Regions from separate parts of the Mesorhizobium sp. CAU 1741 genome, predicted to be linked through region 2. Evidence: predicted binding sites of a transcription regulator. Region 2 holds the regulator's gene; each other region holds the start of a gene.

Region 1 (5,209 bases), on a different contig from region 2:
GCACCCGGGCGATCAGCGAAAGCGTTTCTTCAGGCCGCCGGTTGTCGAAGCGAAGATTGGCATGGAGGAGGCGGTACAGCGCCTCGTGTCCGCCCGCCTCCGTAGTGGAGGCATTGACCGTCGAGAAGCGCGGCAGCGAAGGCAGCCCGATTGTCTGCACGATGGCGGTGGCCCCGAGCGCCACCGCGAACAGTGCTTCGGGCCACAAGCGCGCCAGTAGAAGTGGCAAGGTCGCGGCCAGCAGCAGCGTGGCGAGATGCACGCGAAAGTGCGAGAAGGAATCGAAGGCCGGATGAAGCCATCCCAGATAGCCGAACACGATTGCCGCCGCTATCGCCAGCAGTGTCCCAAGTCCCGCAAGCCTGAGCATCGTCGTCGTTTTTCGGTTCATGCCACCGCACTGGCCGCAGATTTGGGCAGCGTCAAGACTTTACAGGAACGCGGTCTCGGAGAAACTTCTCAGCTTGCGGGAGTGTAGCCGCTCCGGCGGCATCTCGGCCAGTTTCTCCAGCGCCCGGATGCCGATCGTCAGATGCTGGGATACCTGGCGCTTGTAGAACTCGGTCGCCATGCCCGGCAGTTTCAGTTCGCCATGTAGGGGCTTGTCCGATACGCACAGCAGCGTGCCGTAAGGAACGCGGAACCGGAAGCCGTTGGCGGCGATGGTGGCCGATTCCATGTCGAGCGCGATGGCGCGCGACTGCGACAGTCGCTGGACCGGGCCGCGCTGATCGCGCAGTTCCCAGTTGCGGTTGTCGATCGTCGCGACCGTACCGGTGCGCATGATGCGCTTGAGATCGTAGCCTTCAAGGCCTGTTACCTCCTCGACGGCCTCCTCGAGTGCCACCTGCACTTCCGCCAGCGCAGGTATCGGCACCCACACGGGCAGGTCGTCGTCCAGAACATGATCCTCGCGCACATAGGCATGGGCAAGCACGTAGTCGCCCAGCGCCTGGCTGTTGCGCAGACCGGCGCAGTGCCCAAGCATCAGCCAGGCATGCGGTCGCAGCACCGCGATGTGGTCCGTGATCGTCTTGGCGTTGGACGGCCCAACGCCGATATTGACCATGGTGATGCCCGCATGGCCCGGCTTGCACAGATGATAGGCCGGCATCTGCGGCATGCGTGGCGGCGTGGCCCCGTTGTGCGGCGAGGATTCACCAGCCAGCGTCTTGACGTTTCCCGGTTCGATGAACGCCTCGTACCCACCGCCGCCTTCGGCCATCAGGTTGCGCGCGAGAACGCAGAACTCGTCGATATAGAACTGGTAGTTGGTGAACAGCACGAAATTCTGGAAATGCGCCGGGCTGGTTGCCGTGTAATGCGACAAGCGGTGCAGCGAATAGTCGATGCGCTGCGCGGTGAAGGGGGCGAGCGGCGCCGGCTCGCCCAGCGGCGGCTCATAAGTGCCATTGGCGATATGGTCGTCGGTGCTGTTGAGATCGGGGACATCGAACAGGTCCCGCAGCGGACGATGAATCCGGTCCGCCACCGATGCGTCGACATGCGTGCCTTCGAGGAAGGCGAAATGCACCGGAATCGGCGTCTCGGACTCGCCGATCGTCACCGGTACGCCGTGATTTCGCATCAAAAGCCGCAATTGCTCGTGCAAGTAATTGGAGAACAGGTCAGGACGGGTGATCGTCGTGGTGTAGTGGCCAGGAGCCGGCATGTGGCCATAGGCAAGCCGGGTGTCGACCTGACTGTAGGAGGTGGTCGTCACGCCCACTTCGGGATAGTAGGCCCGGTAGCGGCGGTTCTGGTCTTCGCCTTCTGCAAGCGCATCGAAAGAATCACGCAGGAAAGCGGTGTTGCGCTCGTAGATCGCCTTCAGCGCGCCAACGGCCTCTGCCGCGTCGTTGAAGCTGCGGCGTGCGATCGGCTCGGGTGTGGAGATCGATTCGATGGGATTTGGGTAGATTCGCTTTTCCATGACCCATTATAGGGACTTGCATATGACGTTTCGAGGGGTCCAAAGGCGAATTCCGGCTTGAATCAGTTTCGCGCGAGGCGGCGCAATCGACGTTCAGCGGCAGGCCGACACGCCGCCGGAATCGCACATGCTGAACAGTGACTGGGTGGCATGGATCGGCGCGACCCGGCTCGTCTCGGCGACGAGCGTGGCAAGGCCCATGCCGAAGATGGCAACCAGCAGGCATACGATCGAAAAGCGGCGGGCAAGCATCGGTTATCTCCCTCGTTGATGGGGAGATAATCGCCCAACCTGACTGAACCGGCGCTGAGACGCCTGTTCATCCAGCGTTCAACCTCGTTAACGGAGGGTGCGCGGGCTGCCGTTCGCTCAGGCTATTGACGCTGCCAGTTCTGCGTGCGGCAGAACACCATCGCCACGCAGCCCTGCATCGCCAGCCGGTTGCCGTCCAGGGTCGCGTTTCCGGAATAGGATTTGTCCTCGGCCGGGTCGGTAATCGTGCCCTTGTACTTGCCGCTGCCGCTCGCCTGCATCTGGCCGATGCGCTTGCCATTGTGCTGCCCGCTGCGCAGCGTGATCGTAAAGCCGCCGCCCGACGCTGCGATCTGGGCGGTCGCGCCGCTGTCGGTCTTCCAGTTGCCGACGATCGGGTCCGCGAGCGCTGGGCCGGCGACTGCCAGCGTCATTGCCACCGCGAGTGTCCATTTGCCAAGCATGCTCTTCCTCCCTGTCCGGTCTGTGGATTGAGCGCGTGAGCCGGACACGTGTTTTACGCGAACGTAAGCGTAAGCCAGAATCGCGGCCGGCGAAAGATGTTCCGGGAGCCGCTTCGCACCTGCTTTTTCTCGCCGTTCGGCGATCGGTCCAAAAGACCCATCGTGCGCGTGGTTAGCAGAGGGTTGCCATGGGCATGGAGGATTTTCATCGATTTTTCGACAAAAGCCGGGGAATCCAAGGGCGCCGATGCTTAACAAAATCCAAGCTTTACTTCTTGTTTTAGTTTTGTTTTCCGCAAATTAAGCACGCCATTTAACGACGGATTCAAGGCTCCCGGGCATTCTTCAGGACAACGGAAGGCAACGACCGAGCGGGTCTGAAGCAGCCTTCGGGATCGAACACAGGGAACAGGAAAATGGCGCGTTTCGAAATGCTTGAAGCCGGCATCGGCTCCACTGCCCAGGCGGAAATCCTCTTCGAGCTGGGACTCATGTATGCATCTGGCCGCGACTGCGATGTCGATCTCGTCGCCGCCCACAAATGGTTCAATATCGCTGCGATCAAGGGCTCGGAACGTGCCGCGGAACTGCGCGCCGAACTCTCCGCCGCGATGACGAAGACCGATATCGCCAGGGCGTTGCGCGAAGCGCGGGAGTGGATGACCATCCACTGAGACTGACGGCTTTCAGGTTACACAGGGCGGCGACAGACAAGAAAAGGTGCGGGGCACGCACAAGGGACTGTCGGGCAGGAAGAGGTCGCGACCGGAGGCAACATCCGGCGCGGCCTTTTCATTTATGGATGGCGTGCCTGCAATCGGCGATCAGTCGCCCGAATCGACAAAGCGCGCCAGCACGGTGCCGTCCGTCACCTGCGCGCCTTCCTGCGCGATCTCCGCCACGACCCCGTCATGCGGCGCGGTGATCGTGTGTTCCATCTTCATCGCCTCCAGCACCAGCAGTGCCTGGCCCTTCACGACCGTGTCGCCGGCGGCGGCGCGCACCAGCTTGACCAGGCCCGGCATCGGCGCACGCAAGGCGTCGCCGCCACCCGTCACCGCTTCGGCCATCGCGAACGGATCGGCGACCGCGAAAGTATGGCTCGCCGCACCGGCGAAAACCGTGACATGCCCCGGCCATCGCGCCGCAGCGGTGCGCGGGGGCGTGACGAAGGGGCCGTCGCCGTTCAGTTGCACGCGTGCATTGCCGTTCGCCGCCACGGTGAGTCGCGCGGAAACGACATCCTCGCCATGCGACAGCGTCACCGACTTCACCAGCGGATTGAAATGCGCGTAGCCCGCCAGCGCGTCCCAGGGGTCGTCGGCGCCGGGGTCGACGGCGACGTGTCCTGCGCTCGCCGCTGCGGCCGCCACCTGGGCGGCTGACGGCAACGGCAAAGCAGTCAGAGCGGCCTGCTTTCGCGCAATCAGCCCCGTGTCGACATCTCCGGCGGCGAACTCATCGTCTGCAGCCAGCGCCGCCAGAAAGGCGGTGTTGACGACGGAGCCTGCGATTTCGGTCTTCGCGAGCGCTTGCGACAAGGCTTGCAGCGCGCCTTCGCGATCCTGCCCGTGCACCACCAGCTTGGCGATCATCGGGTCGTAGAAGGGCGAGATCGGGTCGCCTTCGCGCACGCCGGTCTCGATCCGCAGGGTTTCAGTCTCTGCCGGGAACCGAAGATGGTGCAGCGTGCCGATCGCCGGCAGGAAATCGCGGGTCGCGTCTTCCGCATAAAGCCGCGCCTCGAATGCGTGGCCGTCAAGCACGACGTCCTCCTGGCGCTTCGGCAACGTTTCGCCGGACGCGATCCGCAACTGCCATTCCACGAGATCGATGCCCGTGACCATCTCGGTGACCGGATGCTCGACCTGGAGCCGCGTGTTCATCTCCATGAACCAGAATCGGTCGGGTCGCAGCCCTTGCGACGCGTCCACGATGAACTCGATCGTGCCCGCGCCCCGGTAGGAGATCGCCTGCGCCGCCTTTACCGCCGCGTCGGTCATCGCCGCGCGCATTTCCGCAGTCATGCCGGGCGCGGGAGCCTCCTCGATAACCTTCTGATGCCGCCGTTGCGCCGAGCAGTCGCGCTCGAACAGATGGACGACATTGCCGTGGCTGTCGCCGAAGACCTGCACCTCGATATGGCGCGGCTTGTCGACATACTTTTCGACCAGCACACGGTCGTCACCGAAGGCCGCCTTTGCCTCGCGCTTTGCCGCCGCCAGCGCTTCGGGGAACGCGTCCGGGTTCTCGACCTTGCGCATCCCCTTGCCGCCGCCGCCGGCACGCGCCTTGATCAGCACCGGATAGCCGATCTCGTTGGCCTTGGTGGCGAGAATGACGATCTCCTGGCCTTCGCCGTGATAGCCGGGTACCACCGGAACGCCGGCCTTCTCCATCAGGCGCTTGGCCGCATCCTTCAGCCCCATGGCACGTATCGACGCCGCCGACGGGCCGATGAAGACGAGCCCTGCCTTTTCCACCTTGTCGACGAAGTCCGGATTCTCCGACAGGAACCCATAGCCGGGATGAATCGCCTGGGCGCCTGTCTGGAGTGCAG
Region 2 (5,209 bases):
TTCCCGCTGCCTGGTTCGGCCGTGCCGCCAACCGGTTACGAGCACGGTGGCGGCTGGCTCGGCTATGACGAGCAGCGCGATTTTCTCCGCCAGAGCCTGATGACCGCCGGCCTCGACGAGGTGATGGACTGGCCAGCCGTGTGGAATCCGGAGAACCCTTCCCATGAGCGCCTGTGGGGCATGATCCGCGCGACCTTCGAACAACGGGGCGTCGTCGAGGGTCACGCGGCGGGTATCCGCGACATGCCGACCATCAACGCGTTTGCCGCAGCCGGCCTCGCCTCCGATCATGAGGCGTGGACGGTTGAGGAGTTCTGGGACAAGCTTACCCACGGCCTGTTCATGGAACTCCGTCCGCACAGCCTGCCTGAGGTCATCCGGGGGCTCCTCGACAGGGGCCTTGCCGACTGGTCGCAGGTCGCGCTCACCACCGACGACCGCAGCGCCTCCGACACCCTCAAGCTCGGCGCGACCGACCACAATGTGCGTCTCGCGATCGAAGCGGGGCTGGCGCCCGAAATCGCCATCCAGTGCGTGACGATCAACCCGGCGCGCCACATGCGGCTGACGCCGTGGGTCGGATCGATCGCACCGGGCCGCTATGCCGACATCGTGCTTCTTTCGGACGTCGAGCGATTTGAGATCGCCAGGGTCTGGGCAGACGGGCGCCAGGTCTCGCAAGGCAAGGACTACCTGCCCGAGGTCCCGAAGATCGACTGGCCGGAATGGGCGACAAAGACGATCAATATCGGCCGGGCGCTGACGGCTCAAGATTTCCACATTGCAGCCGAACCCGGCCGCGAAACGATGCAGGCGGCCGTATTGCGGCCCTTCCACTGGACCGACGACTTCCTCACGTTTGAACTTCCCGTGGCAGACGGCTTTGTCCAGCGCGACGAGGCCCGCAACATCACCAAGTTTGCGATCGTAGATCGCTTCTCGGGCATGGGGGCCGTGTCGAAGATGTTCTGGCTCGGTTGCGGCCCGCGCACGCCCGAGACCGCGCTCGCCTGTTCGATGGCGCATGACAAGCACAATGTCTGGTGCGTCGGCTCGTCGGACGCGGCGATGGCCATGGCCGTGAACGCGCTCGCCGAAAATGACGGTGGTTGGGCGCTGGTGCGCGAAGGCGAGGTGGTTGCCACCGTTCGCTACGAGGTTGCGGGGCTGATGTCCTGCCGCTCGGCTGAGGAGCTGCACGCCGAGATGCAGGCGCTCTACGCCGAGGGCGAAAAGGTCGACTGGATGTTCGAGCCGTCGTTCCATCCCCGCTGGGGTCCCGGCTTTCCCGAACGTCTGGCTTTCGCCACGCTCACCTGCGCGCCATGGCGCTGGGTGCTCGTCGCGCCGAGCGACCATGCCCCCCAAGGTCTCGTCAACGTGCAGACCGGCGAAACCCATCCGGTGGTGTTCTGACGCCGATGCGGTTCGACGCCAACCCCTGTCACGCTATAAGCCCTCAGTAGCGCCGAATGAGCCCCACCAGCTTGCCCTGCACCTTGACCCGGTCCGGTCCGAAGATGCGCGTCTCGTAGGCCGGGTTGGCCGCTTCGAGGGCGATCGAGTCGCCCTTGCGCCGGAAGCGCTTCAGCGTCGCTTCCTCGTCGTCGACGAGCGCCACGATGATTTCGCCGGGTGTCGCCGTGGACGCATTGCGGATGATGACCGTGTCGCCGTCGAAGATGCCGGCCTCGACCATCGAGTCGCCCTTTACTTCCAGCGCGTAATGCTCGCCGCCGCCAAGCATCTCCGGCGGCACGCTGATCGAATGCGTCTTCTGCTGGATCGCGCTGATCGGCACGCCGGCCGCGATACGGCCCATCACCGGTACGGATACCGATGCCGCGACATCGTCGTCATTGCCGGTCGCCTGCAGGCGCGGCTTCTCCGGCGCACGGCCGAGGCTGCCCTGAATGACGCTCGGCGAGAACTTGCGCGCCTGGTTGAGCCCGGGCGCGATGGAGTCCGGCAGCCGTGTCACTTCGAGTGCACGGGCACGATTCGGCAGGCGGCGGATGAAGCCGCGCTCCTCGAGCGCGGTGATCAATCGGTGGATGCCGGACTTGGAGGCGAGGTCGAGCGCCTCCTTCATTTCGTCGAATGAGGGGGGGATGCCGGTCTCCTTCATCCGTTCGTGGATGAAGAGCAGCAATTCGTGTTGCTTTCGCGTCAGCATGGCAAGCCCCGGAGAATCAGAGTGCAAACAAAACCAGAACATACACTATCTGTTCCAGTTGTGTTCCGCAATAGTTTAAATTTTACTGATTTTCCGATGAATTCCGTAACTATGTTCCACAATGGTTCACCGAGGCCCTCACGGGGCATCGAACGCGCTCTGTTCGAGCGTCAGAAGCCTCCCGCGCAACCGTCCTTGCGTGGGTCGGAGCCCGCGGCATAGCCGCCCTCGACGCGGCGCACGAGCTGCGCACCGCCGAATCCGAAGCTGGAATCCGGGCTTTCGGTGGCGATCACGTGGCCCATCTGCTCCAGGTGGGCGATGGTCCGCGGGCTGACACTATCCTCGATCGCCACGTCGAGGCCGGAGATCACGCGCCAGCGCGGCGCATCTGCCGCCGTCTGCGGATCCTGTCCCCAGACCTGCGTGCGCAGCATCATCTGCAGGTGGCCTTGCGCCTGGATCGGCCCGCCCATCAGCCCGAATGCCATGTCCGGCCCGTCCGCGCCCATGATGAAGCCGGGAATGATTGTGTGGAAGGGGCGCTTGCGTGGACCGACCTGGTTGGGATGGCCGTCCTCCAGGGTGAAGCCGAAGCCGCGATTCTGCAGGCTGATGCCGGTACCCGGCACCACGACGCCCGATCCGAAGCCGGCATAGTTCGACTGGATGTACGACACCATCATGCCGTCCGCGTCGCCGGTTGCCAGGCACACCGTGCCGCCATTCTTCGGCGCGCCCACAGGATGCAGCGATGCCTTGTCACGGTCGATCAGCCGTCCGCGCGAGGCCAGGTAGGCGTCGTCGAGCAAATGCGACGCCTTGACGTCGTCCATGTGCAACTGGTCGGCGACATAGGTGTGGATGTCCATGAAGGCAAGCTTGATCGCCTCGATCTGCAGGTGCAGCGCCTCGGGGCTGTCGGGGTCGAGCGCCTCGATGCCGCTGCCCTTGAGCATGCCGAGCGCCATGAGTGCCGCGATGCCTTGTCCATTCGGCGGGATTTCGTGCAGCGAGGATTTTCCGGAATCCTTGCTGATCGTGCCGCACCAGTCATTCGCATGTGCGGCCATGTCTTCGGCGGTCAGCGCCGCGCCGTGCTCCTGCGCAAAGGCAGCGATCTTCTGCGCCAGCTCGCCGCGATAGAAAGCCTCGCCCTTCGTTTCGGCGATCAGGCGCAGCGTGTTCGCCATCGCCTCGCTGCGGAAGAGTTCGCCGGCGGCCGGCGCGCGCCCGTTGGGCATGAACGCTTCGGCGAAGCCGGGCTGCGCATGTAGCAGCTCCGCACCGCGCCGCCAGAGCTCGGCGATGATCGGCGTGACGTGATAGCCCCTGGACGCGTAGTCGATCGCCGGCTCGAACAGAGCCTCGAACGGAAGCTTGCCGAAACGTTCCGACAGGGTCACCCAGGCCGAAACCGCGCCGGGCACGGTCACGCTCTCCCAGCCGCGCTGCGGCATCGCGGTCTTGCCCGCGAAGCGTTCCGGCGTCCATGCAGCCGGCGAGCGCCCTGAGGCATTGAGGCCGTGCAGTTCGCTGCCATCCCACAGGATGCAGAACGCATCCGATCCGATGCCGTTGCCCGTCGGCTCCACCACCGTCAGCGTGATGGCCGCGGCAAGTGCTGCGTCGAGCGCGTTGCCTCCCTTGCGCAGCATGTTCAGCCCAGCCTCGGTTGCCAGCGGATGCGAGGTCGCGATGGCGTTGCGCGCGATCACGGGCGAGCGTCGCGACGGGTATTTCGGCGTGAATTGATAGGTCAAGGGGTGGCTCGCGGGGGCAGCGTGGAGGTCAGGTCAGCCAAGGCACCGCCCGATGCCATGGCGTCCCGCGCGTGCTCGAATGTCTTTTCGATCATGCGCAGCGTCTTAGTGTAATGCGCAACCAACAGCGCACACGCGTCGTCGTCGGTCCCGTTCAGCACGGCCTTCATCAGCGCTTCGTGCTCGGCCTGCCCATCGCGCGGAATCTTGCGATAGGCGTTCGAAACCGAAATGTAGCGCGCCGCGTGGTCGGCGAGAATGTCGCAGAATTCGAGCAGCCATGGCGACGCGCTGTTGGCGAGCAGCGCGCGATGGAAGTTGCGATGCGCGTCGTCCCAGGCAGCACGGTCTTCGGAGCGTTCCGAGCTAAGACGCGACAACCGGTGGAAAGCGACAACAATCGCCTCTTCCCAACGGTCGTCACGCCGCTGCATCGATTCGCGCAGCACCAGTGCCTCCAGCCTGCACCGGGTATCGACCAGCACCCGCCAGTCGTCGAGGGCAATAGGCGGCACGGTGAAGCCGCGCTGTTCGTGCCGATCCACCAGCCGCTCCGAGGACAGCCGCGAAAGCGCCTCGCGCACTGCATTGCTGCCAACCTCGTAGAGATCCGCGATCGACTCGATGCGCAGCTTGGCGCCGGGCGGGAAGGCGCCCCGGATGATGTCGGAGCGCAGCTTTTGGTAGACCGTCGTCGCCAGCGTGGTCTTGTCTTTCGGTTTGGACATTCAGGTCTCTGATCCAGGCCTATCTTGCTGCCTTGCCATTCGCATTGGTGCCCGGACGATGCCAGAACACGAACTTGTACTGCATCCAGGAAACGATGCCGAACATCAAGAGGCCGAGCAGGCTGAGATAGATGATCAGCGAGAAGACGCGCGGCGTGTCGAGCTGGGCGGCGGCGACGCGGATGAGCTCGCCGAAGCCCCGGCCGCCGCCGAGGAACTCGCCGGCGATGGCGCCGGACACGACGCTGATCGCCGCGATCTTCAGCCCGGTGAAGAATTGCGGCAGCCCGGTCGGGATCTTCAGCATGACCAGTGTCTGCAGCCGCGATGCACCGATGCTCTTGAACAGCATGCGTGCGTTCTCGTCGGCCGCATGCAGGCCGGCAGCGGTGCCGACGACGATCGGGAACACGGAGATGAAGGCCGCAAGCGCCACCTTGGAGGAAATCCCAAAGCCGAGCCAGGCGACGAAAAGCGGTGCGAAGGCCAGCTTGGGCATCGTGTCGATGGCGACGATATAAGGCATCACGGCGCGCTCGCCG
Region 3 (5,209 bases), on a different contig from region 2:
TGCCGGAGAGAGGGTGATAGAGGATCTGCGAGGGCCGGTGGTTCTCGTCGAGCCGCGTGTAGAAAAAGCCTGTGTTGTCCTGATCCCATTGACCGGAGCCGCCGGTATCGGTGATCGTGGTGCCCAGATCCTTGCCGTCGGCGGTGTTGCGCACCCGAAGCGTGTAGAATTCCGAGCCCTTGTCGTCATAGCCCCAGAGCAGGAGCCGGTGATCGGCCGAATGGTCGACGCCGCCGATGTGGAAGTAGGGCTTGCCCTCGGCTTCGCTGTCGCCGTCGATGAGGATCTGTTCCTCTCCACCATCCCGGGGCGTGCGGAAAAAGCGCGGATGCTGACCGCCGAGACGGTAGGAGGTGCCGTATGCGAAGGGGCCGTCCTTCATCGGTACGGATGAATCGTCTTCCTTGATGCGCCCCTTCATCTCCGCAAAAAGCGTCTTCTGAAATTCGCTCGTGTCCGTCATCAGGGCTGCCTGATAGGCGTTCTCTGCTTCGAGGTGGGACCGGATCGCGGGATCGAGCGTGTTCGGGTCCTTGAACACTTCCTGCCAGTTTCCGGCGCGCAGCCAGGCATAGTCGTCGCTTCGCTCGATGCCGTGGCGGATGTCCGAGTGGGCGCGGCGCTCGGCAACCGGCGCGGGCCGGGTGGGGAAGATAGACGTGCGTGACATGAAAGACAGTTCCTGCTCTTTGCGTGTAGTGGCCGGGCGTCACAATTGCGCGCCAGATCGGCGGGAGGTGCCCATCAGATAGACATATCGACGGGCGAATGCCACCGTGGACGAGCGGGTTGTACGCGCGCTCCGCGATGCTCTCATCAGTTGCCTGAAACGATTAGATTTTTTGCGTTTTGCAAGAACAAAGTTTGGCTATACTGGTTATTCACTTCGTTTTTCGTGAAATTGATGTTGTTGAATTGACTTATGTTGTTGACAGTTCCATGTATGCGGTGCGGCACGAATCGAAAGGCGCGGATCATAAGCGCCCAGCGTGTTGTTTCCTTGCGCTGATCGCGCCCGGAATCTGGCAATTTTCCAACTTACTGGGGCCGAATAATGGATATCACCGATACTCCGTCCAAAAATGACGATATGCTGATTGAACTGACCGCCGATGTTGTGGCGGCTTATGTGAGCAACAATCCGGTTCCGGTCGGGGAATTGCCAAATCTTATTGCTGACGTTCACGCCGCGCTGGGTCGCGTCGGTGGCGCGCCGGAACAAGCGCCGGTCGACAAGCAGAAGCCTGCCGTCAACCCGAAGAAGTCGGTTCACGACGACTACATTATCTGTCTCGAGGACGGCAAGAAATTCAAGTCGCTGAAGCGCCACCTGATGACGCACTACGGACTGACGCCAGACCAGTATCGCGAGAAATGGGGCCTCGATGCCGGCTATCCCATGGTCGCGCCGAACTATGCGGCCGCGCGCTCGCAGCTGGCGAAGAAGATGGGCCTGGGCCGCAAGCGTTCCGGCAAATAGGACGTCTTCAGTCTCGAATAAACGGAAGGCGGTGTTTCACGACACCGCCTTTTTGCTGTGCGCCGAGCACACTCCGTCTGAGCTCAGCCTGTCCAAGGCCTGCTTCAAGGCGATGTGCCGGTTGAGATCGTAGCTCCAATGCCGGCGGATGCCGCGCTGTCTTTCGCGCTCGATCAGCCGTCTCAAACGGGCGATCAGTCGATGCTGCCCGCTCGCTGATCCACTGGCCAGATCCGACAACTCGATGCCCGCCAGGATGAAGAGCGCTGCCCGTTGCCTCGCATCGGACAGGTCCGCTGCGCGTGAGCGACGAAATGCGCCAATCTCTTCGTGAAGTCCCATGCCTTTGTCCCGTTTTTGTGAGCGATGCCTGATCGTGCGCGGAATCCGGGGCAGGTGGACGAATTTTCAGATGTCGGAGCGAGCCAAGAAAAAGCGCTTACAAAACAGTCCAGTGTACGAATCCCGGGCGATTCAGTTCCTGATTTGTTCACGCCGTGATTGGATACGGGTATAAGAACTTATTCCTAGTCATTGGGGGTAAGGACTTGCGATCTTCACTGCTCCAACAAGAACCTGAAGCGCCTCACGCGGACACGCTTCCTGAAACGCCCCGGACCGATCTTTCAAAGCTACCGAGGGCCGACCGGATTGCGGCCGCCTGCGACGGCGTCATCGACATCGTGGCGGCCATGTTCAACGTGAGCAGCAAGGAGCTGCGCGAGCCCGGGCGATCGGTACTCAGTGTCAGCCGCGTGCGGCAGATCGCCATGTATGTCACGCATGTCGAGCTGGGGATCAGCATGCGCGACGTGGGCGAAGGCTTCCGTCGCGACCGGACGACGGTTCTCCATGCCTGTCACCAGATCGAGGATTTGCGCGACGACGACGAATTCGACGGCATCGTCGCGCGTGTCGAACGCATGGTGGGCGCTGCCTTAGGCGACGGAGGCCGCGAATGACGACGAGAGGCGGCGGCGACGCTCTTCGTGCGCAGAGGCGGTTGTTGAGATTGCTGGAAAAGGGCGCGGCACGATTGCAACCCGCAGCGGATGCGGACCAAGTGCTCGTGGACGCCGGGGAACGAGGCACGATCGGTCTGCCCAAGACGATTATGCGCGGGCTCGAAAGGCGCGGAGCGGTGGTGATAAGCGATGGTCGGGTCACACTCGGAAAAGCCGGAGACTTCGCGGACGAGCAAAATTGTCATGCCACCGATCCGTTCGAGCCGCCAAAGCCACAGATCGAAGAAGCGGTCATCGCTTCCGAGGCAGGTCTCGAATCCGTCTCGATCAACGTAGCGGAATCGCCCTTGGCACTGCTCTGGCGATTGAAGGCAAAGAGCGGCCAGCGGTTCATCTCGCCGGCCGAGTTTCGCGCCGGCGAGCGGCTGCGGACGGACTATTCTCGCGGCCAGATCATGCCCCGCATGGGCGTGAACTGGGTGGCGGCCGGTGGGTCAGGCCGCAAGCGAGGCGATGCCAACGGCATCGCGGACCTGACGGATGCAGCGCTTTCGGCACGGCGGCGGGTGGAACGTGCCGTGGACGCAGTCGGGCCGGAAATGGCCGGTGTTCTGGTTGACGTGTGCTGCTTTCTGAAAGGACTGGAACGCGTCGAGACAGAACGAGGCTGGCCTGCCCGGTCCGCCAAGGTTGTGCTGAAGTCGGCGCTGTCAGCGCTTGCGCGACACTACGAACCGCAGGCCAGGCAAGCCGAACGCCAAGTGCTGCATTGGGGAGCGGACGACTATCGACCGTCTTTGCGCTGACGTCAGGCGGAGGCGGGTGCGGAAAGCGCGGTCTCGGCTTCGCGCCGAATACGCTTGATCATGGACCGAAGGCCATTCGCACGCTGGGGCGACAGATGCTCGTCAAGGCCAAGGTCGCGCAGCGTCTGCTCGGCATCGATGCCAAGCACCTCGGACGCCTTGTGCCCGGAATAAAGCGCCAGCAGGATGGCGACGAGGCCGCGAACGATGTGTGCGTCCGAATCGCCCATGAAGGTCAGTTCCGGATCCTTGCCGTCGCCACGTGCCGTTTGCAGCCAGACCTGGCTGACGCAGCCGGGCACCTTGTGGGCGTCGTCCCGCTTGTCTTCCGGGTAGGGGGGCAGGCCGCCGCCCAGTTCAATGATGTAGCGGTAGCGTTCTTCCCAATCATCCAGGAAAGCGAAATCGTCGCGTATGGTCTCAATGGCCGTCGTCATCACTGCCCGCATATAGTGCGGCGAGGCGCAACAGTCACCACGAAATCGAGGCGCTGCGGTCAGATCTATCGCGCGGGAGGAACGGGATACTCGGTCAGGGATGCTGGAGCGGGCGCCGCGATGCCATCGGCCGCCGCAATCGATCCGGTGTGGATCGGCTGCGCGACCTGCTCTTCGCCGAAATGCTCGTCCAGCATTCCATAGGCTATCCGGGCGCCTTCCTTGGCGCGCACGCCAATCGTATGCAGTGCCGATTTGCCGATCTCGCAGGCATCCGGCCGGCGTTCGCAAAGGCCGGCCACGTCTCCAATGACCGCCTGCGCGGCGATGAACGTTTCGACCGCACCAATGCTGGCTTCATCATCGCTGCCTTCGCCGCCAAAAGGAATCAGCAGAAGCACCAGCGAAAGCCAGAATGCGGACTTGATCAGGAATCCCATGTCACACCCTCGATTGTCGCGAACCCTTGCCCCGGTTCGCCGTCCCAGAGCACAATGCGCGACATCCGCAAAAGACGCCTTGAGAGCTTCGATGGGATTCGCTTCAAATTCGATCTACCGGCTTTCGATTCAAATTTTACACGAACTTGATTAAATCGAGCGCGTCGCGGTATTTTTGCTAAATATCTGAAAGACAAAGGGAATATCGTAGATTCGTTGGGTTGGTCGACCCATAGGATCGCGCGATTCAAGCGTCGAATCGCCCTTACGGTCTGTTTACCATCCTGCGAATTGCCGGTGCCACGGAGGCGTATTTCACGTGGATTAGCTCTTCCGGAGGGGTTGGAAAGCGCCGCGTTTATTCATTCCTTAAACCGGTAATGCGAGGTTCGATTCAAAGAGTTCGATCCGCCCGGCGGACGTTTTGTGAGTGCGTTGAGTTGAGTTCAATTGCGACCAGAGCGGCAGACTGGTTGGCCGGTATGGCAGCAGGCTGCGACCGCCTGCTGCATCCCACGGCCAAAGGTCAAGAGCGTGCGCGCCAGCGCCGGCTCATTGGCGTGTGCCTGGCTGCTCCCTTCGTTGCGACCCCCGCCATCGTCCAGGCCGTGCTGCCGTCCTACGGCATCACCGGAGCCCTCGCGCTTCTCTGCGGCGTGTTTGCCTTAAGTTGGCTGATGGCGCTTCAGGTGGCCACGCGCGCTCGCTCAAAATACGTCGAGGCGACCGCCGTCGCCGGCACGGCGGTTCTTTCCGCTTGGCTCGTCTCACTGGCCGGCGGCATCGGCACGCCGATCGCCGCGCTGCTGATCGCCGTGCCGATCGAGGTATGGTGGGTCAGCCGCTCGAAAAGGGCCGCAGTCGCGGGAGGCGCGGCCGCGCTGTTGGCTGCCATGGTACCGGTCTTCGGGTCCGGCCCCTTACCGATTGCCGCACATTGGCTGTGGCTGTCGCCGGCGCTTTATGCAGCGACACTGATGCTGCGCAATCATCTGCCGACGATGAGCAAGCATCGCTCCACCGGCGAAGAAGACAATCTTCTTGATGGCAATGCATTCGATGCCGCGCTCGCGCAGGTCCA

What was found. Region 2 encodes LexA, which represses DNA repair genes until DNA is damaged. Its sites were predicted from a motif close to TGTTCNNNNTGTGTTCNG; they were not measured.
Region 1: the regulator LexA is predicted to act here: its motif matches at 2,926-2,943, upstream of AAFN84_RS16105 (sel1 repeat family protein).
Region 3: the regulator LexA is predicted to act here: its motif matches at 1,957-1,974, upstream of AAFN84_RS16370 (cytoplasmic protein).

What each region holds. Positions count from the first base shown of each region.
Region 1 is NZ_JBDOQP010000003.1:494,235-499,443, reverse strand. Features, by position in the region: gene AAFN84_RS16125 (endonuclease/exonuclease/phosphatase family protein) at 1-391, opposite strand, end outside; gene AAFN84_RS16120 (AMP nucleosidase) at 431-1,933, opposite strand; gene AAFN84_RS16115 (hypothetical protein) at 2,027-2,185, opposite strand; gene AAFN84_RS16110 (DUF2147 domain-containing protein) at 2,308-2,649, opposite strand; gene AAFN84_RS16105 (sel1 repeat family protein) at 3,066-3,323, shown strand; gene AAFN84_RS16100 (acetyl/propionyl/methylcrotonyl-CoA carboxylase subunit alpha) at 3,474-5,209, opposite strand, start outside.
Region 2 is NZ_JBDOQP010000002.1:780,195-785,403, reverse strand. Features, by position in the region: gene AAFN84_RS10605 (adenine deaminase C-terminal domain-containing protein) at 1-1,416, shown strand, start outside; gene lexA (transcriptional repressor LexA) at 1,460-2,176, opposite strand; gene AAFN84_RS10595 (gamma-glutamyltransferase family protein) at 2,347-3,939, opposite strand; gene AAFN84_RS10590 (GntR family transcriptional regulator) at 3,936-4,667, opposite strand; gene AAFN84_RS10585 (ABC transporter permease) at 4,687-5,209, opposite strand, start outside.
Region 3 is NZ_JBDOQP010000003.1:547,668-552,876, reverse strand. Features, by position in the region: gene AAFN84_RS16380 (S9 family peptidase) at 1-670, opposite strand, end outside; gene AAFN84_RS16375 (MucR family transcriptional regulator) at 1,055-1,480, shown strand; gene AAFN84_RS16370 (cytoplasmic protein) at 1,517-1,822, opposite strand; gene AAFN84_RS16365 (helix-turn-helix domain-containing protein) at 2,131-2,442, shown strand; gene AAFN84_RS16360 (DUF6456 domain-containing protein) at 2,439-3,251, shown strand; gene AAFN84_RS16355 (SufE family protein) at 3,254-3,688, opposite strand; gene AAFN84_RS16350 (DUF5330 domain-containing protein) at 3,754-4,128, opposite strand; gene AAFN84_RS16345 (PAS domain-containing sensor histidine kinase) at 4,611-5,209, shown strand, end outside.